4 regions of the Denitratisoma sp. DHT3 genome follow, and region 4 is predicted to be linked to each of the others. Evidence: predicted binding sites of a transcription regulator. Region 4 holds the regulator's gene; each other region holds the start of a gene.
What was found. Region 4 encodes sigma-54, which starts transcription at its own class of promoters, with help from an activator protein. Its sites were predicted from a motif close to TGGCACNNTTCCTGCT; they were not measured.

Region 1 (7,266 bases), 280 kb from region 4:
CCCGCTGGCGCGGTGCGGCGCCGATCCAGCGCGCCATCGAAGCCGGCGACGCGGAAACCGGGGTGGCCATCATGCAGATGGAAGCCGGCCTCGACACCGGCCCGGTGCTGCTGACGGAATCCCTGCCGATCGACGCCGCCGACACCGCCGCCAGCCTGCACGACAAGCTGGCCGCCCAGGGCGCGCGGCTGATCGTCGAGGCGCTGCGGCGCCTGCCCACGCTGACGCCCGTTCCCCAGCCGGAAGCCGGCGTGACTTATGCTCACAAGATCGAAAAAGCCGAAGGCCGGCTGGACTGGACCCGTTCCGCAGTCGAACTGGGACGCCGGATCCGCGCCTTCAACCCCTTCCCCGGCGCGGTGGCCCAGTACGGCGACACGCCGATCAAGATCTGGAACGCTGTGCCGGCCGCAGGCGCGGCGGCGCCCGGTACGATCCTGCAGGCCGACGCGGCAAGCCTGATCGTCGCCTGCGGCGAAGGCGCCCTGGCGCTCACCGAGCTGCAAAAGCCCGGCGGCAAGCGCCTGACGGCCGCCGACTTCCTGCGCAGCTTCCCGTTGCGCGCGGGAGACCGCTTCGCCTAGGACCTGAACCGCGGAGCGAAGCCACCAGGGCGGGCAAGACGGGCATGATTCCCGGATTGAATCTTTTGCCGCCGCCCCCATCTAACCGCCGTTACCAACACGGAGATTCCCAGATGTTCAACTGGTTCAAGACCGCCCTCCTGATGGCCGCCATCACGGCCCTGTTCGGCGTCATCGGCGCCATGATCGGCGGCCAGGGCGGCATGCTGCTGGCGCTGTTGCTGGGCGGCGGCATGAATTTGTTCTCCTACTGGTTCTCGGACAAGATGGTGCTGTCGATGTACAACGCCCAGGAAGTCGACGCGGCGTCCAGTCCCTACCTCTACAACATGGTGCAGGAACTGGCCACCAAGGCCGGCCTGCCGATGCCGCGCGTGTACATCATCGACGAAGCCCAGCCGAACGCCTTCGCCACCGGCCGCAACCCGGAACACGCCGCCGTGGCCGCCACCTCCGGCATCCTGCAAATGCTCTCGGCCCGCGAGCTGCGCGGCGTGATGGCCCACGAACTGGCCCACGTGAAGCATCGCGACATTCTTACCTCGACCATCGCCGCCACCATGGCCGGCGCGATTTCCGCGCTGGCCAATTTCGCCATGTTCTTCGGCGGCCGCAGCGAGAACGGCCGCCCGGCCAACCCCCTGGCCGGCATCCTGGTCGCAATCCTGGCGCCGCTGGCGGCGACGCTGATCCAGATGGCGATCTCGCGCGCCCGCGAGTTCGAGGCCGACCGCGGCGGCGCCGAGATCAGCGGCGATCCGCGCGCCCTGGCCGACGCCCTGGCCAAGATCGACGCCTACGCGCGAGGCATTCCAATGGCCAGCGCCGAGGCGCACCCGGAAACGGCGCAGATGATGATCATGAATCCGCTCTCGGGCGGAGGCCTGGCCGGCCTGTTCCGCACCCATCCGGCCACCGAGGAGCGCATCGCACGGCTCCACGCGATGGTCCGCTGACTGCCCGATGATTTGAAATTGACCCGCACCAGGCCCTGAATTCGGCGCTTAAGTTCGGGGCAGAGTTGTCGATAATCAATTTGACGCGGGGCGCGGTGGTCCGAGTGATTGCCGGCAGTCCCGCGTTTTTCATTGCTCAGCCTTAAAACCGTGCCCGATCCGAAACCCCGCATCGTTCCCTGTCCCGCCTGCGGCAAATCCGTGGCGTGGTCGCCGGCGAATCCCTTTCGGCCGTTCTGTTCCGAACGCTGCCGCAACATCGACCTGGGTGCCTGGGCCAACGAGGAATACCGGGTGCCGGTCAGCGAGGAACCGCAGGAACCCGGCACCGATTCCTGAACTTGGCCGGGTCAAATATCCAGCCTAGTTCCAGGCAGCGCGGATCGCCGCCACGCCCTGCGCGCCCGCCGCCCAGGCGGTGGGCAGATCGTCGCGACCGACGCCGCCCAGGGCATAGACCGGCAGGCCCAGGCCCTGCGCCAGCGCGGCAAAGGCATCCCAGCCCAAGCCTGGCCGCTCCGGATGGCTGACGGTCCGCGCCAGCGGCCCCAGCACGGCGAAGTCCAGACCCAGGCGGTCGGCCTGCTCCAGTTCCCGCCGGTCGTGGCAGGACGCGGCCACCCAACGGAAGCCCGGGAAGTCCGACCGATCCTGCAATGCCATCAATTGGCGGGACGGCAGATGGATGCCGTCGGCAGCGACCGCCCGCGCCAGTTCAAGGTCGCCATTGATCAACACGCGCGCGCCATGGGCGCGGCACAAGGCCACTGCGGCGCGTGCGAATTCGCCGCGTTCCGCGGCCGCGAGGCCGGGTTCGCGCAACTGCACCAGGCGCAGCCCCGCCGCCAGGGCGCGCTCCAGTTGGGCCAACTGGAGCGCCGGGCCGATGGCGGCGGCCTGGGTGATGGCATAGAAATCGGGCAGGTCGAGCGCCTTCAGCACCGGCCCGTTGGCCGGCAGCATCGGCGCCACGCTGGTCTCGCCGGGCACCTGCCAGCTCAAGGCGGAATGCACGTGGTCGCGCAACTCGCCGGTCCAGGCGCCGACACGGAAGAAGTGCAGCCGCACATGGGCATGTTCGTAGCGATGCTCGCGCACGATCCAGGGATGGGCGCTCAGCACGCGGATGCCCAGTTCCTCCTCCAGTTCGCGCTCCAGCGCCTGACGCGGCGTCTCGCCCGGCTCCACCTTGCCGCCGGGGAATTCCCAGTAGCCCGGATAGAACGTGTCCGGCGCCCGCTGCCCGAGCAGGAAGCTGCCGTCCGGCCGCAGCAGCACGGCGGCGGCGACCTGGGTGATCTTCATGCGGAAGCGGGACGGCGGGAGGACTTGGTCTTGCCGGCGTAGTCGCGGGCGAACTGCCAGGCGACACGGCCGGAGCGGGCGCCGCGCGACAGCGACCACAGCAGGGCCTCGGCGCGCGCGGCCTTGATCTGCTTCGGGCCGACGCCGAACGTCGCCAGCCAGTGATTGCAGATGGCGAGATAGTGGTCCTGGTCGAAGGGGTAGAACGACAGCCAAAGACCGAAGCGCTCGGACAGCGACACCTTTTCCTCGGTGGTCTCGCCGGGATGGATCTCGCCGTCCTCGGCATGCACGGTCTCCAGGTTCTCCGCCATCTTCTGCGGCATCAGGTGGCGCCGGTTGGACGTGGCATAGACCAGGAGGTTTTCCGGCATGCCGGAAATCGAGCCGTCGAGCAGACTCTTCAGCGCCTTGTAGCCCGGCTCGCCGGACTCGAAGGACAGATCGTCGCAGAACAGGATGAATTTCTCCGGCCGCCCGGCGATCAGTTCCTCGATCTCCGGCAGATGCGCCAGGTCGCTCTTGTCCACCTCGATCAGGCGCAGGCCCTGCGCGGCGAACCTGTTCAGCACCGCCTTCACCAACGAGGACTTGCCGGTGCCGCGCGCGCCGGTGAGCAGCACGTTGTTGGCACTGCTCCCCGCCACGAACTGACGCGTGTTCTGCTCGATGCGCTGCTTCTGCTCATCCACGCCATGCAGGTCGTCCAGGCCGATGCGATGCGGATGCCGCACGGCCTCCAGCCACCCGCGCCCGGCGCGGGTGCGCCAGCGGAACGCGGGTGCCGACCAGTCGGGCGCCGGCACCGGCGCCGGCAGCAGCGCCTCGACGCGGACCAGCAAGGCCTCGGCCCGGCTGAGGAAGGCGCTCAGTTCAGTCTCGGCGACCGGGCCGGGAGTCATCGTTGTCCGAACCTTTCGGCCATACATACCAGAGGGGAACGAGGAGAAGCAGGGACAGCGCGAACGTCAGGGGAATTGCCATGGGATAATTCGAGGAACTGCCAAAAAATTGCCCGCGAATTTTAACAGAACATGCCCTACCTTCCGCCCCTGCTGCTGTTGCTGACCCTCCTCGCCGGCTGTGCCGCGCCCGGCCCCCGGCCGGCGCCGGAGGCGGCGCAGCCCTGTCCGGTCTGCCCGACGCCGGAAGTTCCCAAACCGGCGGCCAAACCGCTGCAAGACGCAACCTGGGCCGACCTGCCCGGCTGGAGCGAAGCCGCGCCCGCGGACCTGGTGGCCAGCTTCGACGCCTTCCTCGCCTCCTGCAACGCGCTCGCCCGGCAGCCCCTGTGGAAAGACACCTGCGGCGCCGCACGCGCCGCGCAGCAGGAGCCGTTCGATGTCCGCGCCTGGTTCGAGGCCCGGTTCCAGCCCTGGGTGCTGGTCAATCCCGACGGCAGCCGCGAGGGCCTGGTCACCGGCTATTACGAGCCTGTCGTCAAAGGCAGCCGCAAGCGCGGCAAGGCGTACGGCATCCCCGTCTTCGCCCCGCCGGACGACCTGATCACGGTGGACCTCGCCGGGCTTTATCCGGAACTCAAGCATATGCGCCTACGCGGCCGCATTGAGGGCCGCAAGCTGGTGCCCTACTACTCGCGCGCCGAATGGGGCCGGCAGGAAAGCCGCCGCGCTGCCGACGCCCTGCTCTGGGTGAACGACCCGCTGGATTTCTTTTTCCTGCAGATCCAGGGCTCCGGCCAGGTGCAGCTCAGCGATGGCGGCCGCATCCGCATCGGCTACGCCGACCAGAATGGACATCCCTATCGTTCCATCGGCAAATGGCTGATCGACCGGGGCGAACTCAAGGCCGAACAGGCATCGATGCAAGGCATCCGCCAGTGGGCGGAGAACAATCCGGGGCGCCTGCAGGAACTGCTCAACGCCAATCCCAGCCTGGTGTTCTTCCGCGAACTACCGGTCGCCGGCAACGGCCCGCCCGGTGCGCTGGGCGTGGCGCTGACGCCGGAACGCAGTATCGCCGTGGACCGGCGGACCACGCCGCTGGGCGCACCGGTGTGGCTGGACACCACGCAGCCCCTGAGCGAGACGCCGTTGCGCCGCTTGATGCTGGCCCAGGACACCGGCGGCGCAATCCGCGGCCCGGTACGCGCCGATTTCTACTGGGGCAGCGGCCTCGACGCCGGCGCCAAGGCTGGCCGCATGAAGCAAAAAGGGCGGATGTGGGCCCTGTTGCCCAAAGGCTACGCACCGGAAGAGGGCGGCGCTCCCTGAGTGCGGCCGGAGGCACCATGACCGTGCATCCCGAATCACGAATGGCACCGCAACGGTGCCATTTTCGTTGATACCGCTCCGCAACCCCTTGAATCGCAAAGCCCGAGGCCCTGGGTACGGTTGTTGCTGATCGGTGCCCCATTGAGCAACGGAGCACTCCATGGAACCCCTGAAGACCTCCGCCGACGTGCTGTTCATCCTCCTCGGCGCCATCATGATCCTGGCCATGCATGCCGGCTTCGCCTTTCTGGAACTGGGCACGGTGCGCAAGAAGAACCAGGTCAACGCCCTGGTGAAGATTCTCAGCGATTTCGCGGTATCCACCCTGGCCTACTTTTTCATCGGTTACGGCATCGCCTACGGCGTGCACTTCTTCGTCGATGCCGAGCAACTGGCGCAGAAAAGCGGCTTCGAACTGACTCGGTTCTTCTTCCTGCTCACCTTCGCCGCCGCGATCCCCGCCATCGTCTCCGGCGGCATCGCCGAGCGGGCCAAGTTCAATCCCCAGATGGCCGCCACCTTCCTGCTGGTCGGTTTCCTCTACCCCTTCTTCGAAGGCATCGCCTGGAACAACGCCCTGGGCATCCAGGATTGGCTGAAAGCCGCCACCGGCGCCAACTTCCACGACTTCGCCGGCTCCGTCGTGGTCCATGCGGTGGGCGGCTGGATCGGCCTGGCCGCCGTGCTGATGCTGGGCGCCCGGCGCGGGCGCTATGCCCGGGACGGCGCAATCGCCGCGCATCCGCCGTCCAGCATTCCCTTCCTCGCCCTGGGCGCCTGGATTCTGATCGTGGGCTGGTTCGGCTTCAACATGATGAGCGCGCAGACCCTGGACAAGATCTCCGGCCTGGTGGCGATGAACTCGCTGATGGCGATGGTGGGCGGCACCCTGGCCGCCCTGGTGCTGGGCCGGAACGACCCCGGCTTCGTCCATAACGGCCCCCTGGCCGGCCTGGTCGCCGTCTGCGCCGGCTCCGACCTGATGCATCCGCTGGGCGCCCTGGCGACGGGCGTGGTGGCGGGCGTGCTCTTCGTCCAACTGTTCACCCTGACCCAGAACCGCTGGAAGATCGACGACGTACTGGGCGTCTGGCCCCTGCACGGCCTGTGCGGCGCCTGGGGCGGCATCGCCGCCGGCATCTTCGGCCAGCACGCCCTGGGCGGCCTGGGCGGCGTCAGCTTCGGCGCCCAACTGATCGGCACCGCGCTCGGCATCGCCATCGCCTTCACCGGCGGCCTGGCCATCTACGGCCTGCTGAAAAAAACGGTGGGCATCCGCCTCGACCCGGAAGAGGAATACGAAGGCGCCGACCTCACCATCCACAAGATCACCGCCACCGCGGAGCGGGAGACGCTGTGGTGACGATTGAGAGACAGAAATTCGGCGGGTGGTAATGCAGCAAGGCCCGGAATACCGGGCTTTGCTTTTTTGCTACTTCCTGGCGGCCTCCGAACGAGGCCGCCAGGTTTTGCGGTTACCCCTTGTTATCCCTTTAATCCCCGAATCAAACGACCTTCCCGCTTGGTCGGTCGGCCCCTGAGGTCCGATCCCGGTACCGGTGCCAGCTTTTTCAGTTCCTGCTCACGCAGCCGCCGAGCTTCGCTTTCGGGTGTTTCTTCGTAAAGCAGTCGCGCCTCCGGCGCCGGTCGGCGTTGTTCAGCCATGCCTTGGACGATCACGACGAAGATGGTCTGACCAATGGTGATTTCCAGTTCGTCACCGGCCTTGAGCTCCCGGGCCGGCTTGACATGCTCACCGTTGCACTTGATCCTGTGGCTGGCGATGGCGGTCGCCGCCAGGCTGCGCGTCTTGAAGAAGCGGGCCACCCACAGCCACTTGTCGATGCGCATTCGCTCGTCGGTCATGCCTTGGATTTCCTTTTGTGGTCCATCGGTGGCGATGAGCAACAAGGGGATGTCGGCGCTTTGGCATGAGCCTCCGCATTCGAGCGCATCCAAGCCCGCATCTTCAGCCAGAGATGTTTGAGACGCGCCGCCATTGAATCAGCAGAATGCCAGCGCCAGCATGGCCGGATCGTCGATAAACCCGACCATCAGAAGTGGCGCCGCCCGGTAATACCAGGCCGATAGGCCGAACCACAAGTCAGCCAGTTGTTTCTGCATGACAGGAAATTCACGCCTGCATGGCTTGCAGGCGTGCCTGCACTTCCCGCTTGCCCATCTTGC
Region 2 (7,266 bases), 670 kb from region 4:
TTCTCCAGGTAGCCATTGGCCACGCTGACCTGCTCATCGGGCGGCGCGGGCGCATTGTCGGCCAGGCGGAACAGGCCGTCGCCGCCCCGCACCAGGGTTTCTTCCGGCGGATTCACCAGCTTGATGCGGCCGATGGCATTGACGGTGTTCTGCGCGCCAGTCTCCGGCACCACGGAAACGGTGCCGTCCTTGCCCACGGCGATCCTCGAGTCCGGCGGAATGGAGATCGGGCCGCCGTCGCCCATCACCGGAATGCCGTTGCGGGTTTGCAGCACGCCATTGACGCTCAGTTCGAGATTGCCGTTGCGGGTGTAGGCCTCGCTGCCGTCGGGCATGGACAGCGCGATCCAGCCCTTGCCCTGCACCGCCAGGTCCAGATTGCGGCCGGTGTATTGCAAGGCGCCGGAGGAATAGTCGGTATGGGTGCTGGCATCCACCGCGAAGGCGCGGGTCGGCAGCGCGGCCGGCGTGTTCTGCGTCTGCACCTGCACCGCGCGCAGCCGATGCTCCTCCGCCCGATAGCCGGTGGAGGACACGTTCGCCAGATTATGGGCCACCGCCGCCTGGCGGTTCATGGTCTGACTGGCCCCGCTCATGGCGGTGTAAATGAGCCTATCCATGTCCCCCTACTCGCTCGTCTCGTTCATCAGCGCAGATTCACCAGGGTTTGCAATACGCTGTCCTGGGTCTTGATGGTCTGGGCATTGGCCTGGTAGACCCGCTGCTGGGTGATCATGTCCACCAGCTCCTTGGTGAGGTCGACGTTGGACTCTTCAATGGCGGCGGATTGAATCGCCCCCAGCCGGCCTTGCCCCGGCGTACCTGGAATGGGCTGCCCGGAGTCGGCGGTCTCCGCCCACTGGTTGCCCCCCAGCGAAAGCAGGCCGTTGGGATTATTGAAGCTCACCAATATCACCTGTCCCATTTTCTGGGATTTCCCGTTGGAATAATTTCCCTGGATGGTACCGTCGGCGGCCACCGACAGACCGGCAAGCTGGCCCGAGCTGTAGCCGTCCTGCAAAAGCTGATTGACGCCGAAACTGATGCCGTATTGGGTCGTGCCAGTCAGATCCAGCTCGAAACTGAGGGGAAGCGCGCCGTTGTTGAGCGTGTATTGCTGCATCAAGGGCATCGGGGTCTGGGCATCAAGAATGCCGCTGGCGTTGAATTTGAGCAAGGTCGGTCCGATCAGCCCACCCTTGTCGAGCGTCGTATACATCTGCCAGGTGTTGCCCTCCGACGTCTTGGCGAAATACAGGGTCAGGTTGTGCGGATTGCCCAGGGAGTCGTACACCGTCTGAGCCGTCGATGCGGTATAGCTCAGCGTCTTGTCCGGATCGAACTTGTCCTCGCCGTTGTGGGCACCGAACAGACCGGCGACGGCGTTGCCGCCGGTGACGAACACTGCGGAACCTGCTCCCGTGGTCGCCGAAGCGATATCCAACACCCCAGCCGTCAGGGTGGCCGTTCCCGCAGTTCCCAATTGCAAGTTGATCTGACCCACGAGGTCGTCAGCAGGCGGAGTACCGGTTCCCGTGGGAGGGTCGTTATAGATGCCTGGCGGCAAAGTCACCGTATGCGGCGCACCATCCACGACCACGCTGAAAGTGTCGTTCTGCCCCTTGGTGACCGTCAGCGGAAAAGTGATCGCCGCAATTCCGACGTATTGGCCTCCCGTCGCGGGAGGACCGTCGACTCCCACTGTCGGCCCGCCGACTTGCGTCGTCAGGCCGAGGTCGACTGTCGCACTGGAAGCGGAGATGCTGATGGACGAACCATTCCCCAAGCTGCCGACGGTGCCGCGGCTATTCGAAGTGAATTGCAACAGACCGCCGCTGGTCGCGGTCACCTCCACCGTGGCGCCGGACGTGCCGAGCGCCGTGTTGATCAGCGTGGTCAAGGTCGTGGCCATTTCGGTGGCGGTGTACGTGCCGTCGGGAATGGTCACCGAAACAGGTTTGCCGTCCACCCACAGATCCAGTTGGTTGTTGGGTGTCGCTGCGGCGATCGTCACGGAGCCCGTCCCGCCACCGAATGCCTGGCCGGCGGCCAGCATCCCCTGCGTCATCTGGGTCGGGGCCGTCGCCCGGGAATCCAGGTTCAACTGGAGCTGGCTTTTCTCGGTTACCTTCGGCGGGATGTTGGTGGTGGTCAGCCGCAGGTCAACGAAGTTGCCCGGCACGATCGTGTTGTTGTCAGCCGCATATCCGGTCAGCCGCTGGCCGCCGGCACCGACGATGTAGCCGTCCTTGTCGACGGAGAACTGCCCGCTGCGGGTGTAGGTGATGGTTCCACCGCCGGACATGCGGTACATGCCGGAACCGTTGATCGCCAGATCGAGGGTATTGTTGGTGGACGTGATGTTCCCTTGCGTGAATTGTTGGGCAATTCCCGCCACATTCGATCCGATACCGATCTGTGCGCCGCCGACACCGGACAATGACGATGCGAAGACATCGGCGAATCGCACGGCCGCCGCCTTGAAACCCACCGTATTCGCGTTGGAAACGTTGTTGCCGATCGCATCCAGCGCCTTGGCCGATACGTTGAGCCCGCTCAAACCTTGTTGAAAACCCATTGCTGTCTCCCGTTAGACCCAGATGGTCAGAGAATTTGTCGCACGTCCGACATCGTGAAGCTGCCCATCTGCCCCACATTCAGGGTCAGACCGGTCGCGGCACGCTCCACACTGGAAACCAGTCCCACGGCCAACGCCGTGACATCGACCTTGTTCGTCCCCTGGACGGCGGCCACGCTGAAGGTATAGGCGCCATCTGCGGCATCGGCACCGCTGTTGGCCTTGCCATCCCACTGGAACACGTGGGAACCGGCCTCCACCTCCCCAAGGTCCAGCGTCCTCACCACCAGGCCATTGGCATCCTTGATCGTGACCGTGACCCGATCCGCGGCCGTCGCCAGATCGACACCGGCGAAGGCGCTGCCAGAGGCAAGATTCATCCCGGTGCCGGGGACCAGAACGCCATGGCCGACCAGCGCCGCGGCCTGCATCGTCTGGCTGTCGGTCGAGTTGTTGATGAGTTTCTGCAAGGTGGCATTCAACCGCTCGATGCCATCCACGGTGCTGATCTGCGCCATCTGGGAGGTCATCTGGGCGTTGTCCATCGGATTCAGCGGATCCTGGTTCTTGAGCTGGGTGGTCAATAGCTTCAGGAAACGATTCTGGGCATCGCTGACGGTCGAGGTGCTGGCGGTCGACTTCTTGCCGTTCAGGGCGGCATAGATGTCGGCGTTGGAACTGTCGGTTACGGAAGATGTTGCCATTTCAATACTCCTTACTGGCCGATGGCCAGGGTTTTCAGCATCAGCGACTTGGCGGTCGTCATCACTTCGGTGTTGGTTTGATAAGCCCTGGAGGCGGAGATCATGTTCACCATTTCTTCCACCACATTGACATTGGGCATGGCCACGTACCCGTCGGCATTGGCCGCCGGACTGCCGGGGTCGTAGGTCATGCGCAGCGGCGCCGCGCTTTCGACCACCTGGCTGACCCGGACGCCCTGGCCGTCGCCCATCGGCGTGGCCTTGAACACCACCTGCTTGGCCCGGTAGGGCTGGCCGTCGGCGCCCACCACGCTATCGGCGTTGGCCAGGTTGCTCGACACCGCGTTCAAGCGGGCCGACTGGGCCGTCAGGGCGGAACTGGAAATGGACAGAATGTTGAACATGGCCTTTTACCTCACTGTCCCTGGATTGCCATTTGCAGGGTTTTGAACCTGCCGCTCAGGAAAGTCAGCATCGCTTCGACCTGCACCGAGTTCTCGATGAACGCCGCCCGCTCGACATCCATGTCCACCGTGTTGCCATCCACCGCCCCCTGGAATTCGGTACGGTATTGCAGATCGACGCCGTTCCGGCCGCCCGTGGCGGAATCCAGGTGCCCCGAGGCGGTGCGGGCCAGCGCCAGCGCTCCCTGGCTTGTCCCGCCCAGGGCCTGGCTCAGGGCCGATTTGAAGTCGAAATCCCGGGCCTTGTAGTGAGGCGTGTCCGCATTGGCGATATTCGAGGCCAGCAGTTCCTGTCGGTAGGAACGCAGGTTCAATGCCGCTTGCTGCAACCGGAACTCGCTATCAATACGATCGATCATGATGGACTCAAGTTTGTATTCCGCCTGCCGTTATGCAGATACCGTGCCAGAAGCCAAACACCGCTCATGGCGCGGACCTCGCCAGGTGCGCCGTCCAGCGGCCGCCGGCTTGGACGGCAATCCGCGGGCGGCTCGGCAACATTTGCCGGCAGCGGCCGGCGGCGCTTTCCGCGACGCTGTTCCGCAAACCTGTTCCGACTTGCACCGCCCCCCGGGCCATGATTCAATCGGCGCATGCATTCATTTTCCCTGTCCCTGGCGGCGGCATTGCTGGCGCTCGCCGCATCCGTTTCCCCTTCCCTGGCCGCACAGGACCCCGCCGCCGCCCGCAAGGCCGTCGAGGACTTTTTATATCGACAAACCAAGGACTTGCCGGGGCGGGTCAATATCGTCGTCGGCCCCATCGATGCGCGCAGCCGTCTGCCGCCCTGCGAAATCCCCGAGGTTTCGCTGCCTCCCGGCGGCCGGGCCTGGGGCCGGACCCATGTGCTGCTGCGCTGCCCCTCGGCCGACAGCAACTGGAGCCAATACGTGTCGGCCCATGTCCAGATCAAGGGCGAATACCTGGTGGCCGCACGGGCGCTGTCGGCCGGCCACGTCCTCGGCGAGAGTGACTTCGCCCCGCAACAGGGCGACCTGACCGATTTGCCGGGTAGCGTCATCACGGACCCCCGGCTGGCGCTTGGACGGACGTTGCTGATGCCGACAGCGGCGGGCAGGCCGCTGCGCAGCGACCTGCTGCGCCAGACGCCGGTGATTCAAGCGGGCCAGATGGTCAAAATCGTTTCCCGGGGATCGGGTTTCCAGGTGTCCAGCGAGGGCCAGGCCCTGAACGGCGCCGCCCCCGGACAGCCGATACGGGTGAAGGCCGCGAGCGGACAGACGATCAATGGCGTCGCCCGGGCGGATGGCACGGTTGAAGTCGCTTACTGATACAATTCCGCGCGCAGTACCGGCTGCCCGGCGGCTATCGGATTCGCTGAATTCGCCCCTGGCTCCGACCGCTCGATTCGATCGTTTTTGGGCTCAAGTTCTCTCGCCGCTGCCCGTTAACCGAGGTAGTGCTCCCGTGGAGGAAAGGATTTCATCGTGAAAGTCGACAATTCCATCAGTCAGCTTGGTCAGGCCCCGGCCGGCCCCAAGGCTGCGCACTCGACGCCGACACCTTCCTCGTCACAGCCGGCAACGGGGGCGAAAGTCCAGATTTCGGCCCTGTCGGCCCAACTGCAGGGCGCGGAGGCGGTTGCCGCCGATGCCTCCGTCGTCGACGTCAAACGGGTCGCGGAAATCAAGCAGGCCATCGCCGAAGGACGCTTCAAGATCGACCCGGAAAAGATCGCCGACGGCCTGCTGGACAGCGTCCGGCAGATGCTGAATGGCCGGGCCCCCGCCGGAACGACGTGATCGATTCAGCGGAAGTCTCGCGTCTGATCGGCGATGAGCTTGCCACGCTGGGCAAGTTCATCGACCTGCTCCAGGAAGAACAAGGAAAGCTGGTTGCCGGAGAGCTGGAGGGATTCGAGGCCCTGGCAGCCTCCAAGCTTGCAGCGGCGGACCGCCTCAATGGGCTGAGCACGTCGCGCGATCGGCTCCTGTGCAACGCTGGATACCCCGCCGGCCGGGAAGGTGTCGAAGCATGGCTGGCCGGCCCGCCCAACCCGCCGTCAGCCGCGGAATCCCGGGGGGCATGGGAATCGCTGCTGGCCTTGGCGGCGGAAGCCCGACGCCTCAACGAACTCAACGGCAAGCTGATCGCCGAGCGCCTCAGCCACAACCAGCAGGCCCTGTCGATCCTGACCACGGCCACCAATCGCGCCTCCCTCTATGGCCCCGATGGCCAGACCCGCGTCAGCGGCGGCGGGCGCAAGCTGGGCAGCGCCTGAGAGTCCGGGCGGCTCAAGCCCCCGCCGCTACTGGCCGATCCTACTGGCCGACCTGCACCTCCACCGGATTATCGGGGTTTTGCGCCTCGATCATGATCGCCACCCGGCGATTGCGCTGGCGTCCGTCGGCACTGGCGTTGTCCGCCACCGGGCGTTGATCCGCGTAGCCGGTGGCAGTGAGCCGTCGCGGGTCGACGCCGTTTTCCACGAACAGCCGCACGACGGCCGAAGCCCTCATTCCGGATAGCTCCCAATTCGAGGGGAACTGCTGCGTATTGATCGGCGCATTGTCGGTATGGCCTTCGACGATGATGGGAAACGCCGACGCCGCCAATATCTTCCCAACGGCCTGGAGGGCGTTGACCGCCACCAGGTCCAGGGTTGCATCCCCTGACGCGAAAAGGACGCTGGCATTGATTTCCACCGAGATCCCGCGCGCGCTTTCGGTGACCCGCACCCGCCCGTCGCGGACCAGCGGCTCCAGCGCGCTCTTGATGTCCCTCGCCATGGTGCGTATCTGCTCCCGCTTCTGCTGGCTGGCTTCGTCGGTTTTCAGTCCCGGTTGCGACTTGTTCAACGGAATCGCGATCGGCAGAGGCGCGTTGGGGTTGATCACCGTGGCGGCGCCGCTGTTGTCGCCGGGAATATTCTTGAATGCCGAGGTCAGGGCGTCCGACAGAACACGGTATTTGCCTTCGTTGACCGACGATATCGCATACATGACGACGAAGAAGGCGAACAGCAGCGTGATGAAATCCGCATAGGAAACCAGCCACCGCTCGTGGTTCTCGTGCTCTTCCTCGCTGCTGCGGCGACGGGACATGACGGGCTCAGGAGAGGTAGCCCTGCAGACGGCTTTCGATCAGGCGGGGGTTGTCGCCATTGGCGATGCCGACCAGGCCATCCACGTACATTTCCCGATAGCTGACCAGGCGCGCGATATTCACCATGAGCTTCTTCGAAATCGGCAGAAAGATCAGGTTGGCCACGCCCACGCCGTAAATCGTCGCCACGAAGGCCACGGCGATGCCAGCTCCCAGCTTGGAGGGGTCGGAAAGATTCTCCATGACGTGGATCAATCCCATGACCGCGCCGAGAATGCCGATGGTGGGCGAATAACCGCCGGCCGATTCCCAGACTTTCGCCGCCGTTTTCATTTCTTTTTCATAGGCGTCTATTTCCACCTCCAGGACTTCGCGCAGCCGCTCCGGCTCCGCGCCGTCGACCAGCAGTTGCAGACCCTTGGCAGTAAACGGGTCCTGCAGAGTGGCGATCTGG
Region 3 (7,266 bases), 100 kb from region 4:
GAGTCGAGCTACGAGCGCATCTACGAGATCGTCGACACCGACATCCTGCCGCAGAACCTGACGGTGCATTTGCTGGGCAAGACCGGCCGCAAGCTGCCGTAGGACCCGAATCCGTCCACCATGAGCCGGCGCCGCGAGCGCCGGTTTTACTTTTCCGGAGTCAACGACATGACCGACCTGAGCCAGGAGCTGGCGCAACTCGAACGGGATATCCAGATCCTCAAGGATATCGAGGCCATCCGCAACGTGAAGCACAAGTATTTCCGCTGCGTGGACACCGCCAACATGGCGGAACTGAAGGAACTGCTCCACCCGGACGTGCGGGTGCATTTCATCGGCGGTACCTACGAATGGACCCTCGACGGCCGCGACGAATACGTCGAGACCCTGGCCAAGAACTTCAACACGATGACGGTGGCCCAGCACAACGGCCACCATCCGGAGATCACCGTGCAGAGCGAGACCGAGGCCACCGGCATCTGGTATCTGCACGACATCTTCTGGAACATGAAGTTCAAGGCCTGCACGACCGGCACCGCCCTCTATCGCGACAAATACCGGAAGAATGGGGAGGGCCGCTGGCAGATCGTCGAGAGCACCTACGAGCGCATCTACGAGATCCTGGAGCAGCCCGTCGAGCCGCCCGGCCTGACGGTGCACATGCTGGGCAGGACGGGGCGGCCGGCCCCCAGCAGGTCGGACAAGAAGTAGTTCCCGCGCCAACAAAAACGAACGGCGTGCCGCAAGGTCACGCCGTTGCGCTGCCGACCGCAGCGGCCCTCAGGAGACGGCCAGCATCCGGTCCAGCGCGATCTTGGCCAGGACCGCTTCGTGGGCCGGCACCTTGATCTGGTTCACCACCTTGCCCTCCGCCAGGTTCTCCAGGGTCCAGGCCAGGTGCTGCGGATCGATGCGCTGCATGGTGGAGCACATGCAGACGGTGGGCGCCATGAACTGCACGATCTTGCCCTCGTGCTTCACCTCGCCGGCCAGCCGATCCACCAGGTTCAGCTCGGTGCCCACCAGCCAGCGGGTGTTGGGCGCGCCGGCCTTCACGGTGTTGAGGATGTACTCGGTGCTGCCCACGTAGTCCGACTGGCGGCAGACCTCGAACGCGCATTCGGGGTGGGAGATGACGATGCCGTCCGGATACTGGGCGCGGAATTTCTGGATGTGGCTGGGCTGGAACATCTGATGCACCGAGCAGTGGCCCTTCCAGAGCAGGATCTTCGCCTCGCGGATCTGCTCGGGCGTGAGCCCCCCCATTTCCAGGTCCGGGTCCCAGACCACCATGCTCTCCATCGGCAGGCCCATCTTGTAGCCGCTCCAGCGACCCAGGTGCTGGTCGGGGAAGAACAGCACCTTCTCGCGCTGGGCGAACGACCATTCGAGGATCTTCGGCGCGTTGCTGGAGGTGCACACGATGCCGCCGTGCTCGCCGCAGAAGGCCTTCAGGTCGGCGGCGGAGTTGATGTAGGTGACCGGCGTCACCGCCTCGTCGGGATTCAGCACCTCGCCCAGCTCGCGCCAGCAGCGCTCCACCTTGGCCAGGTTCGCCATGTCGGCCATCGAGCAGCCGGCGGCGAGGTCGGGGAGGATCGAGATCTGATCGGGCTTGGACATGATGTCCGCCACCTCGGCCATGAAATGCACGCCGCAGAAGACGATGAACTCGGCGTCGGACTGGCCCGCCAGGCGCGACAGCTTGAGCGAGTCGCCGGTCAGGTCGGCATGCTGGTAGACGTCGCTGCGCTGATAGTGATGACACAACAGAACGGCCTTCTTGCCGAGTTTGGCGCGGGCGGCGCGGATGCGCTCCTGAGCCTCCTCGTCGGCCAGGACGTTGAAACGGTTGAAATCGATGGCTGCGACTTGCATCGCCGGTACTCCGGAAAACGGTGGAAACGGAAGAAGAGGAGGTTAGCTCTGGATCCAGGGCAGGCCGTGGAAGCGCCAGCCGCCCAGGGCGTTGCGGTGACCGCTGGCATCCTTGTCGCCCTCGAAGCCTTCGAGCACGTTGTAGCAATCGGGGAAGCCGGCTTCGCTCGCGGCGCAGGCCGCGGCATTGGAGCGGCCGCCGGAACGGCACATGAACAGCAGCAGGGACTCGGTGCTGAGCGCCTGTTTCAGTTCCTGGACGAAATGGGGATTGGGCGTGTTGCCCGGATAGCTCAGCCACTCGATCTCGATGGCGTTCGGCACGCGGCCCACCCAGTCCCATTCGGCGCGGGTGCGCACATCCACCAGCCGCGCATTGGGCAGCAGTTGCAGCAGCTCGTGGGCTTCGCGGGGGGTCAGCGCCCCTTCGTAGGACAGATTCAGGTGGCGGGCGCGCTCCTGGGCCAGGGTGAGGATTTCGTTGAAGCGGGACATGGCGGCGGGGCCGACGAGGCAGGCTAGAATCGGGATCGCCAAGTATAAGTCAGAGTCCATGGCCTCAGCACCTCATCTCCACGCCCCGATCGAAGACGCCGAACGCCTGCGGCAGGGCCAGCGCATCACCTGGGTCAGCGTGGCGGTCAATATCGCGCTCACCGCGATGCAGGTCGTGGTGGGGCTCGCGGCCCATTCGCAGAGCCTGATCGCCGACGCGATGCACACTCTGTCCGACGTGGTGGCGGACGTCTTCGTGCTGATCGCCAACCGCAAGGGCGCCGAGGCCGCCGACGCGCAGCACCCCTACGGCCACCATCGCTACGAAACCCTCGCCTCTCTGATGCTGGGACTGCTGCTGTCGGCCACCGGCATCGGCATCCTGCTCGCCGCCGCCGGCCGCCTGGAGAATCTCGCCACCCTGCCGCCGGTGGGCATCGCCGCCTTCTGGGCCGCAATCGCCACCCTGGTCGGCAAGGAAGGGCTGTTCCGCTACATGCTGACCGTCGCCGAGCGCCTGCGCTCGCCGATGCTGATGGCCAACGCCTGGCACGCCCGGGCCGACGCGTTGTCCTCGCTGGTGGTGGCGGTCGGCATCGCCGGCAGCGTGCTGGGCGTCGGCTTCGCCGACGGCGTGGCGGCCATCATCGTCGGGGCGATGATCGTCAAGGCCGGCGTGCGCTTCGCCTGGGAGGCCATCAACGAACTGATCGACACCGGACTCTCCGCCGAGGAAGTGCAGCGCATCCATGAAACCCTGCGCACCGCACCGGGCGTGCTGGGGCTCCACGACCTGCGCACGCGGCGCATGGCGCACCACGTGCTGGTCGACGCCCACATCCAGGTCAGCCCGCGGGTCAGCGTCTCCGAAGGCCACCTGATCGGCGAACTGGCCCGGCGACGCTTGCTCAAGGCCCACCCCGAGGTTCTCGACGTGCTGGTGCACGTGGATGCGGAGGACGACGTGGATTCCAGCCAGCGCGCCATGGGGCTGCCCGAACGGGATGCACTGGTGCGCCATCTGCGCCACTTGCTGGGAGATGCGCCGCCTCCATTCGAGGACATCACGCTGCATTACCTGGGACGCAAGGTGGAAGCGGAAGTCGTCCTGCCCGCCGAGCTCATGGCCGATCCGGAACACCTGGCCCGCATCGGTCGCTGCCTGGCGCAACGCCTGCCGGGCGACACCTGGTTCAGCGCGGTGAGGCTGAGTTGCCGGGTTGCACCGGAATAGTGCATCAGCCGCATCCAACGCACCAATAAAGTGCGACGGATGGCGCCCATCTCAGGCATCGACCCTTGTGGCACAATGGCCGCCCCCGGATTGGCGTTTGGCACAGATACTGCTAACTCGCCGCGGTAGCGAATTCCCGCACGCATTGAATCGTTAGGAGAGTCCCTCATGACCACGCCTCAGAATGTGATGAAGCTCATCAAGGAGCAGGAAGTCAAATTCGTCGACTTCCGCTTCACCGACACCCGCGGCAAGGAGCAGCACGTCGGCGTGCCCGTTTCCGCCTTCAGCCTGGACAAGTTCGAGGACGGCCACGCCTTCGACGGCTCCTCCATCGCCGGCTGGAAGGGCATCCAGGCCTCCGACATGCTGCTGATGCCGGATGCCGGCACCGCCTACATCGACCCCTTCTTCGACGAAACCACCCTGGTGCTGACCTGCGACGTGGTGGAGCCTTCCGACGGCAAGGGCTACGACCGCGACCCGCGTTCCATCGCCAAGCGCGCCGAGGCCTACCTGAAGTCCTCCGGCATCGGCGACACCGCCTATTTCGGCCCCGAGCCCGAATTCTTCATTTTCGACTCCATCGAGTGGGGCGTGGACATGTCCGGCGCCCACGTCAAGATCCGCTCCGAGGAAGCGGCCTGGTCCTCCTCCGAGAGGTTCGACGGCGGCAACACCGGCCACCGCCCCTCGGTCAAGGGCGGCTACTTCCCCGTGCCTCCGGTCGACTCCTTCAACGACATCCGCGCCCAGATGGTGCTGGCCCTGGAAGCCTGCGGCTGCCCCGTCGAGGTGCATCACCATGAAGTGGCCACCGCCGGCCAGAACGAGATCGGTACGGTGTTCAACACCCTGGTGAAGCGCGCCGACCAGACCCAGGTGCTGAAGTACATCGTCCACAACGTCGCCCACCAGTACGGCAAGACCGCCACCTTCATGCCCAAGCCCATCGTCGGCGACAACGGCTCCGGCATGCACGTGCACCAGTCGATCTGGAAGGATGGCAAGAACCTGTTCGCCGGCAACGGCTACGCCGGCATGTCCGAGTTCGCCCTGTACTACATCGGCGGCATCATCAAGCACGCGCGCGCGCTCAACGCCATCACCAACCCGCTGACCAACTCCTACAAGCGCCTGGTGCCCGGCTTCGAGGCCCCGGTGAAGCTCGCCTACTCGGCCAAGAACCGTTCCGCCTCGATCCGCATCCCCTTCGTCAACAGCGACAAGGCCCGCCGCATCGAGACCCGTTTCCCCGATCCGGGCGCCAACCCCTACCTGTGCTTCGCCGCGCTGATGATGGCGGGCCTGGACGGCGTGCAGAACAAGATCCACCCCGGCGACCCCGCCGACAAGAACCTCTACGACCTGCCCCCCGAGGAAGACGCCAAGATCCCGACCGTCTGCTCCAGCCTGGAGCAGGCCCTGGAGTACCTGGACAAGGATCGCGAGTTCCTGACCCGTGGCGGCGTGTTCTCCAACGAGTGGGTGGACAGCTTCATCGAACTGAAGATGGAGGAAGTCACGCGTTTCCGCATGACCACCCACCCGGTCGAGTTCGACATGTACTACTCGATCTGAGCCCTTCGGGTTCGCCATGGAAAGGACGGGGCGACCCGTCCTTTTTTGTTTGGGGCAAATCCCCTACACTCTCCCCATCCGCGATTCTTTCCTCGATGCCCATGAAAGGACTGCTCCTGCCCGCTCTGCTCGGCCTGGCCGCCTTGGCCGCGCCGTTGGCCGACGCTCAGGCCAACACGCTGTATAAATGCAGCGATGGCGACGGTCGCACCACCTACACCAACACCAAACCCGCCGCCCAGCGCTGCACCGTCCTCTCCCGCGAGACGCCGCCGGCCGCCAAGGCCCCGAGTACAGCCGCCGGCCGCCCCCGCGGCGTTGCCGCCAGCCCTTCGCCGACGGACTTCCCCCGCGTCAGCATGGACGCTCAGCAGCGCCGCGACACCGATCGCCGCCACATCCTGGACCAGGAGCAGATGGCGGAGCGGAGGAACCTCGAGGAAGCCCGGCGCGCGCTGGCCGAACAGGAGGTGCAGCGCACCGGTCCCGACCAGATGCGCCCCTACCGGGATCGCATCGCGCTCCACGAGCGCAATCTCGAGGCCCTGCGGCGCGAGATGTCCAATCTGAGATAGAGGTGTCACGGGTGCAATTCTTGCTGCATCGATCGGCATGAACGCCCCCGACACCTCCTCGTCGCAAGGCGCCTTCGGCGGCCTCGACCTGCTCTCCTCCGCGGTGATCCTGCTCGACGACCAGCAACGCATTCGCCATCTCAATCCGGCGGCGGAAAATCTCTTCGCCGCCAGTCAGCGCAGCTGGCTGGGGCGTCCGCTGGAACAGTTGCTGGGCCATTCGCCGACGCTGCGCTCGGCGCTGGACAATGCCCTGGGCAACAACTGGAGCTACACCGGCCACAACATCGAGGTCGCGCGCGGCGAGCGGCCGGCGCTGCACCTGGACTGCACCGTGACCCCGGTACACACCGCCGGCACCCGCCTGCTGCTGGAATTCCGTCCCATCGACCAGCAATTGAAAGCCGCGCGCGAGGAACGCGAGGCGGTGCAGCAGCAGGCCACGCGGGAACTGATCCGCAACCTGGCCCACGAGATCAAGAACCCCCTGGGCGGCATTCGCGGCTCGGCCCAGCTGCTGGAACGGGAACTGGCCAATCTGCCCAACGCGCCGACGCTCAGGGAATACACCGAGGTCATCATCAGCGAGGCGGATCGCCTGCAGGACCTGATGCAGCGCCTGCTCTCCTCCCACCGCGCGATGCAGCCGGCGCCACTGGGCATCCACGAGATCCTGGAGCGGGTGCTGCGCCTGATCCATGCCGAATTCGCCGGGGTACGCGTGCGCCGCGACTACGACACCTCGCTGCCGCAACTGACCGGCGATCCCGAGCAGCTGATCCAGGCCATTCTCAATATCGCCCGCAATGCCGCCCAGGCGATTGTGAGCATGCCTCCCGATCACCATGTCGAAGGCGGCGAGATCGTTTTCCGCACCCGCGCGGCGCGCCAGGTCACGCTGGCGAAGAAACGCTATCCCTTGGCACTCGAATTGCAGGTGATCGACAACGGCCCCGGTATCCCCGAAGAGATGCAGGACAAGATCTTCTATCCCCTGGTTTCCGGCCGCGAGGGCGGCAGCGGCCTGGGACTGGCGCTGGCGCAGAGCTTCATCCAGCAGCACCACGGCAGCATCGAGGTCGAATCGCGCCCCGGCCGTACCAGCTTTCGCATCCTGCTGCCGCTGGCGGCCGACCGCAACGAATTAACAGGTAAGCATTCATGAAACTCCCCCCTTCCCCCCCCTCGCGGGGGGTTCGAATCGGCTCGCTGCACTCGATGTCACGGGGCGCTTCGTGGCAATACCGTTCGATTTCTTACGGTATGCGCCCATGAAACCGGTCTGGATTGTCGATGACGACCGTTCCATCCGCTGGGTCTTCGAAAAGGCCCTGGGACGGGAGGACATTCCCCACCAGAGCTTCGCCACCGCCACCGAGGCCCTGGCCGCCCTGGAGGCCGGCGAACGGCCGCGGGTCCTGGTCTCCGACGTGCGCATGCCCGGCCCGAGCGGCCTGGAACTGCTGCGTCAGGTGAAGGCGCGCTGGCCCGAGCTGCCGGTGA
Region 4 (7,266 bases):
CGAGGTCCAGAAGCTGGGCGGCACCGCCGCCTACATCGACGCGGAAAACGCGCTCGATCCGGTCTATGCCGGCAAGCTGGGGGTCAACGTGCCCGACCTGCTGATCTCGCAACCGGATACCGGCGAGCAGGGCCTGGAGATCACCGACATGCTGGTGCGCTCCGGCGGCGTGGATCTGATCGTCATCGACTCCGTCGCCGCCCTGGTGCCCAAGGCCGAAATCGAGGGCGAGATGGGCGACCAGTTGCCGGGTCTGCAGGCGCGCCTGATGAGCCAGGCGCTGCGCAAGCTGACCGCCAACATCAAGCGCACCAACACCCTGGTGATCTTCATCAACCAGATCCGAATGAAGATCGGCGTGATGTTCGGCAACCCCGAGACCACCACCGGCGGCAACGCGCTGAAGTTCTACTCCTCGGTGCGCATGGACATCCGCCGCACCGGCGCGATCAAGAAGGGCGACGAGGTGGTGGGCAACGAGACCCGGGTCAAGGTGGTCAAGAACAAGGTGGCGCCCCCCTTCAGGGAAGCCCATTTCGACATCCTCTACGGCGAGGGCATTTCCCGCGAGGGCGAGATCATCGACCTGGGCGTGGAGCACAAGATCGTGGACAAGTCCGGCGCCTGGTACGCCTACAACGGCGAGAAGATCGGCCAGGGCAAGGACAACGCCCGCGAATTCCTGCGCGAGCGCCCCGAGCTCGCGCAGGAGATCGAAAACAAGGTCCGCACCGCCCTGGGGGTCAGCGTGCTGCCTGCCGGCAGCGGCGCGGACGCCGCGTGAATGATCTGAAGCCTCGCGCCATCCGGCTCCTGGCCCGGCGGGAACACAGCCGGGCGGAGCTGGCACGCAAGCTTTCCCCCCACGGCAGCCCCGAGGAAGTGGACACCGTGCTGACCGAACTGCAAAACGCCAACCTGCTCTCCGACGCCCGTTTCGCCGACAGCTACCTGCGCAGCCAGGGCGCGCGCCTGGGGGCGGCCAAGCTGCGCCAGACCCTGCGCGGCAAGGGCGTGGCCGAGGAGACCATCGCCGCGCGCCTGGCCGCCGCCGACCTGCCCGACGAACTGGAGCGGGTACGGACCCTCTGGGCGCGCAAATTCGGCTCGGCGCCGACGGATGCGCGCGAGTGGGCGCGCCAGGCGCGTTTCCTCCAGTCCCGCGGCTTTGGCACCGACGTGATTCGCAAAGTATTGAAGGAGCTCGCAGAATGAACACCCTCCGGGGAGCCACCTCGAGGGTGGGGACCCCATGACCAAGCTCGCCGCGCAGAACCTGCGCAAGAAATACAAGTCCCGCACCGTGGTGAAGGACGTCTCCTTCGACGTCAACGGCGGCGAAGTGGTGGGCCTGCTGGGCCCGAACGGCGCCGGCAAGACCACTTGCTTCTACATGATCGTCGGCCTGGTGGCCTCGGACGGCGGCAGCATCCAGCTGGGCGACAAGACCCTGACCCACATGCCCATCCACAAGCGGGCGCGGCTGGGGCTGTCCTACCTGCCCCAGGAGAATTCGGTGTTCCGCCGTCTCAGCGTCGCCGACAACATCCGGGCGGTGCTGGAACTGCAGGACCTGGACGAGCAGCAGGTGGAAGGCCGGCTGGACAATCTGTTGCAGGAACTGCACATCTCCCACATCCAGGACAGCGCCGCCATTTCCCTCTCCGGCGGCGAGCGGCGCCGGGTGGAGATCGCCCGCGCCCTGGCCACCGAGCCGCACTTCATCCTGCTCGACGAGCCCTTCGCCGGCGTCGACCCGATCGCGGTGATCGACATCCAGAAAATCATCGGCTTCCTCAAGGAGCGGGGCATCGGCATCCTCATCACCGACCACAACGTGCGGGAAACCCTGGGCATCTGCGACCGGGCGACGATCATCAACGAGGGCGAGGTGCTGGCCTCTGGCCGCCCCGAGGAAATCGTTCATAATGAAAGCGTGCGGCGCGTGTACCTCGGCGAGAACTTCCGCATGTAGTCATGAAACAGACGCTCCAGCTCAAGCTCTCCCAGCACTTGGCGTTGACGCCGCAGTTGCAGCAGTCGATCCGGCTGCTGCAGTTGTCGACGTTGGAGCTGAATCAGGAGATCGAGCAGTTCCTCCAGGAAAATCCGCTGCTGGAACGCGAGGAGCCAGGCGACGATGGCGCCACTTTCGCGCCCCCGGCCGGCGACCTGCCCCAGGCTTCCGCCCCGGAGCCGGCCGCGGCGGACGAGGCGCCAGCGCCGCGCGAGGACGAAGAGCTGGGCTGGGGCGCGGAACTGCCGTCCGGTCCGGGCAGCAAGGACCCGGACGAGGACAACGACGCCGGCGACATCCAGGCATCCGCCACCAGCCTGCGCGATCATTTGCTGGCGCAACTGGCGCTGACCCAGATTTCCAGCCGCGAGCGGGCGCTGGTCGCCTTCCTGATCGAAGCGCTGGACGAGGACGGCTATCTGGCGCAGCCGCTGGACGACCTGCTCGATCTGCTGCCGGAGGATTTCGGCGGCGACCCGGAGTCGCGGCTGGAGGAATTGCGGATCGCCCTGCGTCATCTGCAGCATTTCGATCCGGTCGGCATCGGCGCCCGCAGTCCGCAGGAGTGTCTGGAGTTGCAACTGCTGGCGCGCCCCGCGACCGCGACGCGGGAACTGGCCTGCGCCATCGTCCGCGGCCATCTGGAACAATTGGCGGCGCGGGATTTCGTCCGCCTCAGGAAAGCCCTGAATTGCACCGACGACGCCCTGCGCGACGCCCAGAACCTGATCCTGAGCCTGAATCCGCGGCCCGGCGCGCAATATGCGGCGCTCGACACCCGCTACGTGGTGCCGGACGTGGTGGTGCGCAAGCTGCGCGGCCAGTGGCTCGCCAGCCTCAACGGCGAGGCGATGCCGCGCCTGCGCATCAACCGGCTCTACGCCGACATCCTGCGCCAGAACCGGGGCAGCAGCCTGGCCGGCCACCTGCAGGAAGCCAGGTGGCTGATCAAGAACGTGCAGCAGCGTTTCGACACCATCCTGCGGGTCAGCCAAGCCATCGTGGACCGGCAGCGGGCTTTTTTCGACCATGGCGAAGTGGCGATGCGGCCGCTGACCCTGCGCGAGATCGCCGACACCGTGAGCCTGCACGAATCCACCATCTCGCGCGTGACCACGCAGAAATACCTGGCCAGCCCGCGCGGCATTTTCGAACTCAAATACTTCTTTGGCAGCCACGTCGCCACCGACACGGGCGGCGCGGCCTCCAGCACCGCGATCCGGGCGCTGATCAGGCAGTTGGTCGGCGCCGAGAACGGCAAGAAACCGCTCTCCGACAGCCGGCTCGCGGAAATCCTCGGCGAGCAGGGTATCGTGGTGGCGCGGCGCACCGTCGCCAAGTACCGCGAATCCCTGAGCATTCCGCCGGTCAACCTGAGAAAGACGCTCTGAAAGGAGACACCATGAATTTGAACATCACCGGCCATCACGTGGAGGTCACGCCCGCCATTCATGACTATGCCACAGGCAAGCTCGACCGCGTGATCCGGCATTTCGACCACGTGACCAGCGTCCACGTCATCCTTTCCGTGGAAAAACTGCGTCAAAAAGCGGAAATCACGCTGCACGTGAAGGGGAAGGACATCTACGCCGACGCCACCAACGACGACCTCTACGCCGCCATCGACGCCGTGGTGGACAAGCTCGACCGCCAAGTGCTGCGCCACAAGGAGCGGATCACCGAGCATGCCCGCGACAAGCACCACCCGGTCGAATGAGTTGTTGAACCCGAAGGCGAAGCGGTGAAAAGCACTCCATAAGCGGTCCTTTACCCCGCTCAAATAGCGGGATTTCCCTGTAACGTGCTTTTTGCCGCATCGCCTGATCGCCGCCTTTGATCCTGATGAACCAAATCGCCAAAATCCTGCCGGTCGACAACATCCTGCTCGACCTGGATGCCAGCAGCAAGAAGCGGGTTTTCGAACAGGCCGGACTGCTGTTCGAAAACCGTCATGGGATCGCCCGTGCCACGGTCTATGACGCCCTCTTCGCCCGCGAGAAGCTGGGCTCCACCGGCCTGGGGCAGGGCGTCGCCATCCCCCACGGCCGCATCAAGGGCATCAAGGAGGCGCTGGGCGCGTTCTTCCGCCTGGCCACGCCGGTCCCCTTCGATTCCCCCGACGGCCAGCCCGTCGATCTGATGTTCGTCCTGATGGTGCCGGAAGCCGCCACGGAGCGGCACCTGCAACTGCTGTCCGAGCTGGCGCAGATGTTCTCGGACAAGACCTTCCGCGAGACGCTGCTCAGCACTCCGGATGCCGCGACGCTGCGCGAGCGGATCGCCCAATGGCGCGCAAGCTGACCATCGCCGAACTGTTCGAGACCAAGCGCGAACGCTTGGGCCTGACCCGCATCTGCGGCGACCTGAACCTGCCCATCCGGGTGACCCGGGACGACATTTCTCCCGCCGACCTGGTCGGCCACGTCAACGTCATCCACCCGGAGCGCATCCAGGTCTTCGGCGCCCCCGAGGTCGCCTGGTCGCAGCGCATCCCCGAAGAAAAAATGCGTCAGCAGATGCGCGACTTCATCGCCGCCAACAGCCCCGGCGTGATCGTCGCCGACGGCTGCGAAGTCCCTCATTTCGTCCTGGAGGAATGCGAGCGGGGCCGCACACCGCTGTTCTCGACGCCCCACCCGGCGGCGATGGTGATCGACGCCCTGCGGCTCTACCTGTCGCGGGAATTCGCCGAGACCATTTCGCTCCACGGCGTGTTCATGGACGTGCTGGGCGTGGGGGTGCTGCTCACCGGCGATTCCGGCGTGGGCAAGAGCGAACTGGCGCTGGAGTTGATCACCCGCGGCCACGGCCTGGTGGCCGACGACGTGGTGGAAGTCTCCCGTCTCTCGCCCGAGGCCCTGGAAGGCCATTGCCCCGAGTTGCTGAAGGACTTCATCGAGGTGCGCGGCCTGGGGCTCTTGAACATCCGCACCGTCTTCGGCGAGACCGCCTGCCGGCGCAAGATGCGCCTGCGCCTGATCTGCCACCTGCAGCGGCCCCAGCCCGGCGTGCCCCAGGCGGCGCGCCTGCCCCTGGACGCGCAGAACGAGACCATCCTGGGAGTGCCGGTGCGCCGCGTCACCGTGCCCGTGGCTGCCGGCCGCAATCTCGCGGTCCTGGTGGAAACCGCGGTTCGCTCCACCATCCTGCAACTGCGCGGCATCGACTGCATGCAGGAATTCCTCGACCGCCAGCAGCGGGCGCTGGAAGCCGGCTCCGGCGATATCTGAGGAAACGCTCATCCGTCCGGGCCGTCGCAGTCTGTCCTGAGCCTCGCCGCAGGACTCGGTGCGAACGGACTTGATAAGCGTTGCCCTGAAAAATATCTATACCGAATACTGGTGGCGGGAGTAATATGCGATTTGGATTTTCCGACTGTCGGAAACGTGTCGTCGCGCTTCCCCGGGTCGGACAGATCCTTCCCTTTCCTCACACAAGGAGTTTCGCCATGAAAAAGCTGATCGTTCTCGCGTGCACCGCGCTGCTCTGCCTGTCCGCCCAGGCCGCCAGCGAAGCCCAGAAGGCGCAACAGGAAAAGATGAAGACCTGCAACGCCGAGGCCAAGACCAAGGCCCTGAAGGGCGATGCGCGCAAGTCCTTCATGAAGGACTGCCTGTCCAGCGGTGGAAGCGCCAGCACGAAGGAAGAACCCAAGGCCGCGAACGCGAACTGCGAAAAGATGGCCGAGGAGAAGAAACTGGCGGGCGCCGCCAAGGGCTCCTTCATCAAGAAATGCGGGAAGAAGGACTAGACTCGCCCCCTTCGCCCCCCTCCGGGGGGTTCGATACTGCTCGCTGCGCTCGAAGTTACGGGGAGCGCTGTAGCAGCACCGATAGGTTGCGGCTTCGCCGCGTGCCGCTTTTCCTTGCGGCAGCGCGGCGGAAAAGCTCTGTCGTGTAGGAGCGGGCCATGCCCGCGAATCGGTGGGTGACGATGCGCTGGTCACGGCCATTCATGCTTTCGCCGTATCGCCGTGGTTTTCCTTGGGGCTGCCCGGCGGGAAAGCTCCGTCGGGTCTAGGACAAGTTTGCCTGAGCCCCGCAGCGGGGCTCAGGCAAACGAACGAACTTAACAGCGGCCGTAGGCGGCGCGGGCGGCCTCGATGGCGCCGGCGCCATCCGCCGCGCGACCCTGGGCGGCGAACGTCCGGGCCAGCGCGTCGAGGCACAGCAACACGTTCTCTTCGCGGCATGAATGGCCCATCAGGCCGAAACGCCAGATCTTGCCGGCCAGCGGCCCCAGGCCGGCGCCGATCTCCAGATTGAAATCCGTCAGCAAGGAGCGGCGCACCGCGGCCTCGTCGATGCCGTCCGGCACGTGTACCGCGTTGAGCTGGGGCAGGCGCGCCTCGGGCTTGACCACGAAACTCAGGCCCAGCGCCTCGAAGCCGGCGCGCAGCGCCAGGTGATGGCGCTGATGGCGGGCCCAGGCATTCTCGATGCCTTCCTCCTTCAGCATCAGCAGCGACTCGTGCAGCGCATAGAGACTGTTGATCGGCGCGGTGTGGTGGTAGGTGCGCTTGGCCGCGTCCCAGTAGCCCAGCACCAGGTTCAGGTCCATGAACCAGCTTTGCACCTTGCGCTGGCGGTTTTTCACCCGCTCCACGGCGCGCTCGCCGAAGGTCACCGGCGACAGTCCGGGCGTGCAGGACAGGCATTTCTGGCTGCCGGAATAGACCGCGTCGGCGCCCCATTCATCGACCTCGAGCGCGACGCCGCCGAGCGAGGTCACCGCGTCCACGATGGTCAGGCAGCCGGCCTGGTGCGCCACGTCGATCAATATCCTGGCGTCGGACAGCGCGCCGGTCGAGGTTTCGGCCTGGACGAAGGCCACCACCTTGGCATCCGGATGGGCCTTCAACGCGTCGGCCAGTTTCTGCGGGTCCACCGCCTCGCCCCAGGCGTCCTCGACCACCACGGCCACGCCGCCACAGCGCTCGACGTTCTCGATCATGCGGCCGCCGAACACGCCGTTGCGGCAGACGATCACCTTGTCGCCGGGCTCCACCAGATTCACGAAGCAGGTCTCCATGCCCACCGAGCCGGGGCCGGAGACCGGAAAGGTCAGCGCGTTGTCGGTCTGGAAGGCGTAGCGCAGCAGCACCTTCAGTTCCTCCATCATGTCGGCGAAGGCCGGGTCGAGATGGCCGATCACCGGCTGGCCCAGCGCGGTCAGCACGCGCGGATGCATGTCGGAGGGGCCGGGCCCCATCAGCGCGCGGCGGGGAGGATGGAAGGGCTGGATGGCAT

Region 1: the regulator sigma-54 is predicted to act here: its motif matches at 5,192-5,207, upstream of B9N43_RS13345 (ammonium transporter).
Region 2: the regulator sigma-54 is predicted to act here: its motif matches at 4,139-4,154, upstream of flgB (flagellar basal body rod protein FlgB).
Region 3: the regulator sigma-54 is predicted to act here: its motif matches at 3,706-3,721, upstream of glnA (type I glutamate--ammonia ligase).

Annotation. Positions count from the first base shown of each region.
Region 1 is NZ_CP020914.1:2,897,602-2,904,867, reverse strand. Features, by position in the region: gene fmt (methionyl-tRNA formyltransferase) at 1-584, shown strand, start outside; gene htpX (zinc metalloprotease HtpX) at 698-1,540, shown strand; gene B9N43_RS13365 (DNA gyrase inhibitor YacG) at 1,691-1,879, shown strand; gene B9N43_RS13360 (Nudix family hydrolase) at 1,904-2,845, opposite strand; gene B9N43_RS13355 (ATP-binding protein) at 2,842-3,747, opposite strand; gene B9N43_RS13350 (murein transglycosylase A) at 3,880-5,079, shown strand; gene B9N43_RS13345 (ammonium transporter) at 5,240-6,442, shown strand; gene B9N43_RS13340 (RNA-binding S4 domain-containing protein) at 6,565-7,038, opposite strand; gene B9N43_RS13335 (helix-turn-helix domain-containing protein) at 7,214-7,266, opposite strand, start outside.
Region 2 is NZ_CP020914.1:1,948,341-1,955,606, forward strand. Features, by position in the region: gene flgF (flagellar basal-body rod protein FlgF) at 1-620, opposite strand, end outside; gene B9N43_RS08980 (flagellar hook protein FlgE) at 647-2,578, opposite strand; gene flgD (flagellar hook assembly protein FlgD) at 2,605-3,282, opposite strand; gene flgC (flagellar basal body rod protein FlgC) at 3,294-3,686, opposite strand; gene flgB (flagellar basal body rod protein FlgB) at 3,698-4,105, opposite strand; gene flgA (flagellar basal body P-ring formation chaperone FlgA) at 4,340-5,038, shown strand; gene flgM (flagellar biosynthesis anti-sigma factor FlgM) at 5,195-5,509, shown strand; gene B9N43_RS09010 (flagella synthesis protein FlgN) at 5,506-5,988, shown strand; gene motD (flagellar motor protein MotD) at 6,029-6,811, opposite strand; gene B9N43_RS09020 (flagellar motor protein) at 6,819-7,266, opposite strand, start outside.
Region 3 is NZ_CP020914.1:2,722,718-2,729,983, reverse strand. Features, by position in the region: gene B9N43_RS12575 (nuclear transport factor 2 family protein) at 1-102, shown strand, start outside; gene B9N43_RS12570 (nuclear transport factor 2 family protein) at 169-711, shown strand; gene nadA (quinolinate synthase NadA) at 781-1,878, opposite strand; gene B9N43_RS12560 (rhodanese-like domain-containing protein) at 1,921-2,373, opposite strand; gene B9N43_RS12555 (cation diffusion facilitator family transporter) at 2,432-3,607, shown strand; gene glnA (type I glutamate--ammonia ligase) at 3,776-5,188, shown strand; gene B9N43_RS12545 (DUF4124 domain-containing protein) at 5,290-5,763, shown strand; gene glnL (nitrogen regulation protein NR(II)) at 5,801-6,928, shown strand; gene ntrC (nitrogen regulation protein NR(I)) at 7,035-7,266, shown strand, end outside.
Region 4 is NZ_CP020914.1:2,620,460-2,627,725, forward strand. Features, by position in the region: gene recA (recombinase RecA) at 1-784, shown strand, start outside; gene recX (recombination regulator RecX) at 781-1,215, shown strand; gene lptB (LPS export ABC transporter ATP-binding protein) at 1,253-1,975, shown strand; gene B9N43_RS12065 (RNA polymerase factor sigma-54) at 1,978-3,408, shown strand; gene hpf (ribosome hibernation-promoting factor, HPF/YfiA family) at 3,420-3,734, shown strand; gene ptsN (PTS IIA-like nitrogen regulatory protein PtsN) at 3,860-4,318, shown strand; gene hprK (HPr(Ser) kinase/phosphatase) at 4,303-5,247, shown strand; gene B9N43_RS12085 (PsiF family protein) at 5,466-5,768, shown strand; gene B9N43_RS12090 (pyridoxal-phosphate-dependent aminotransferase family protein) at 6,086-7,266, opposite strand, start outside.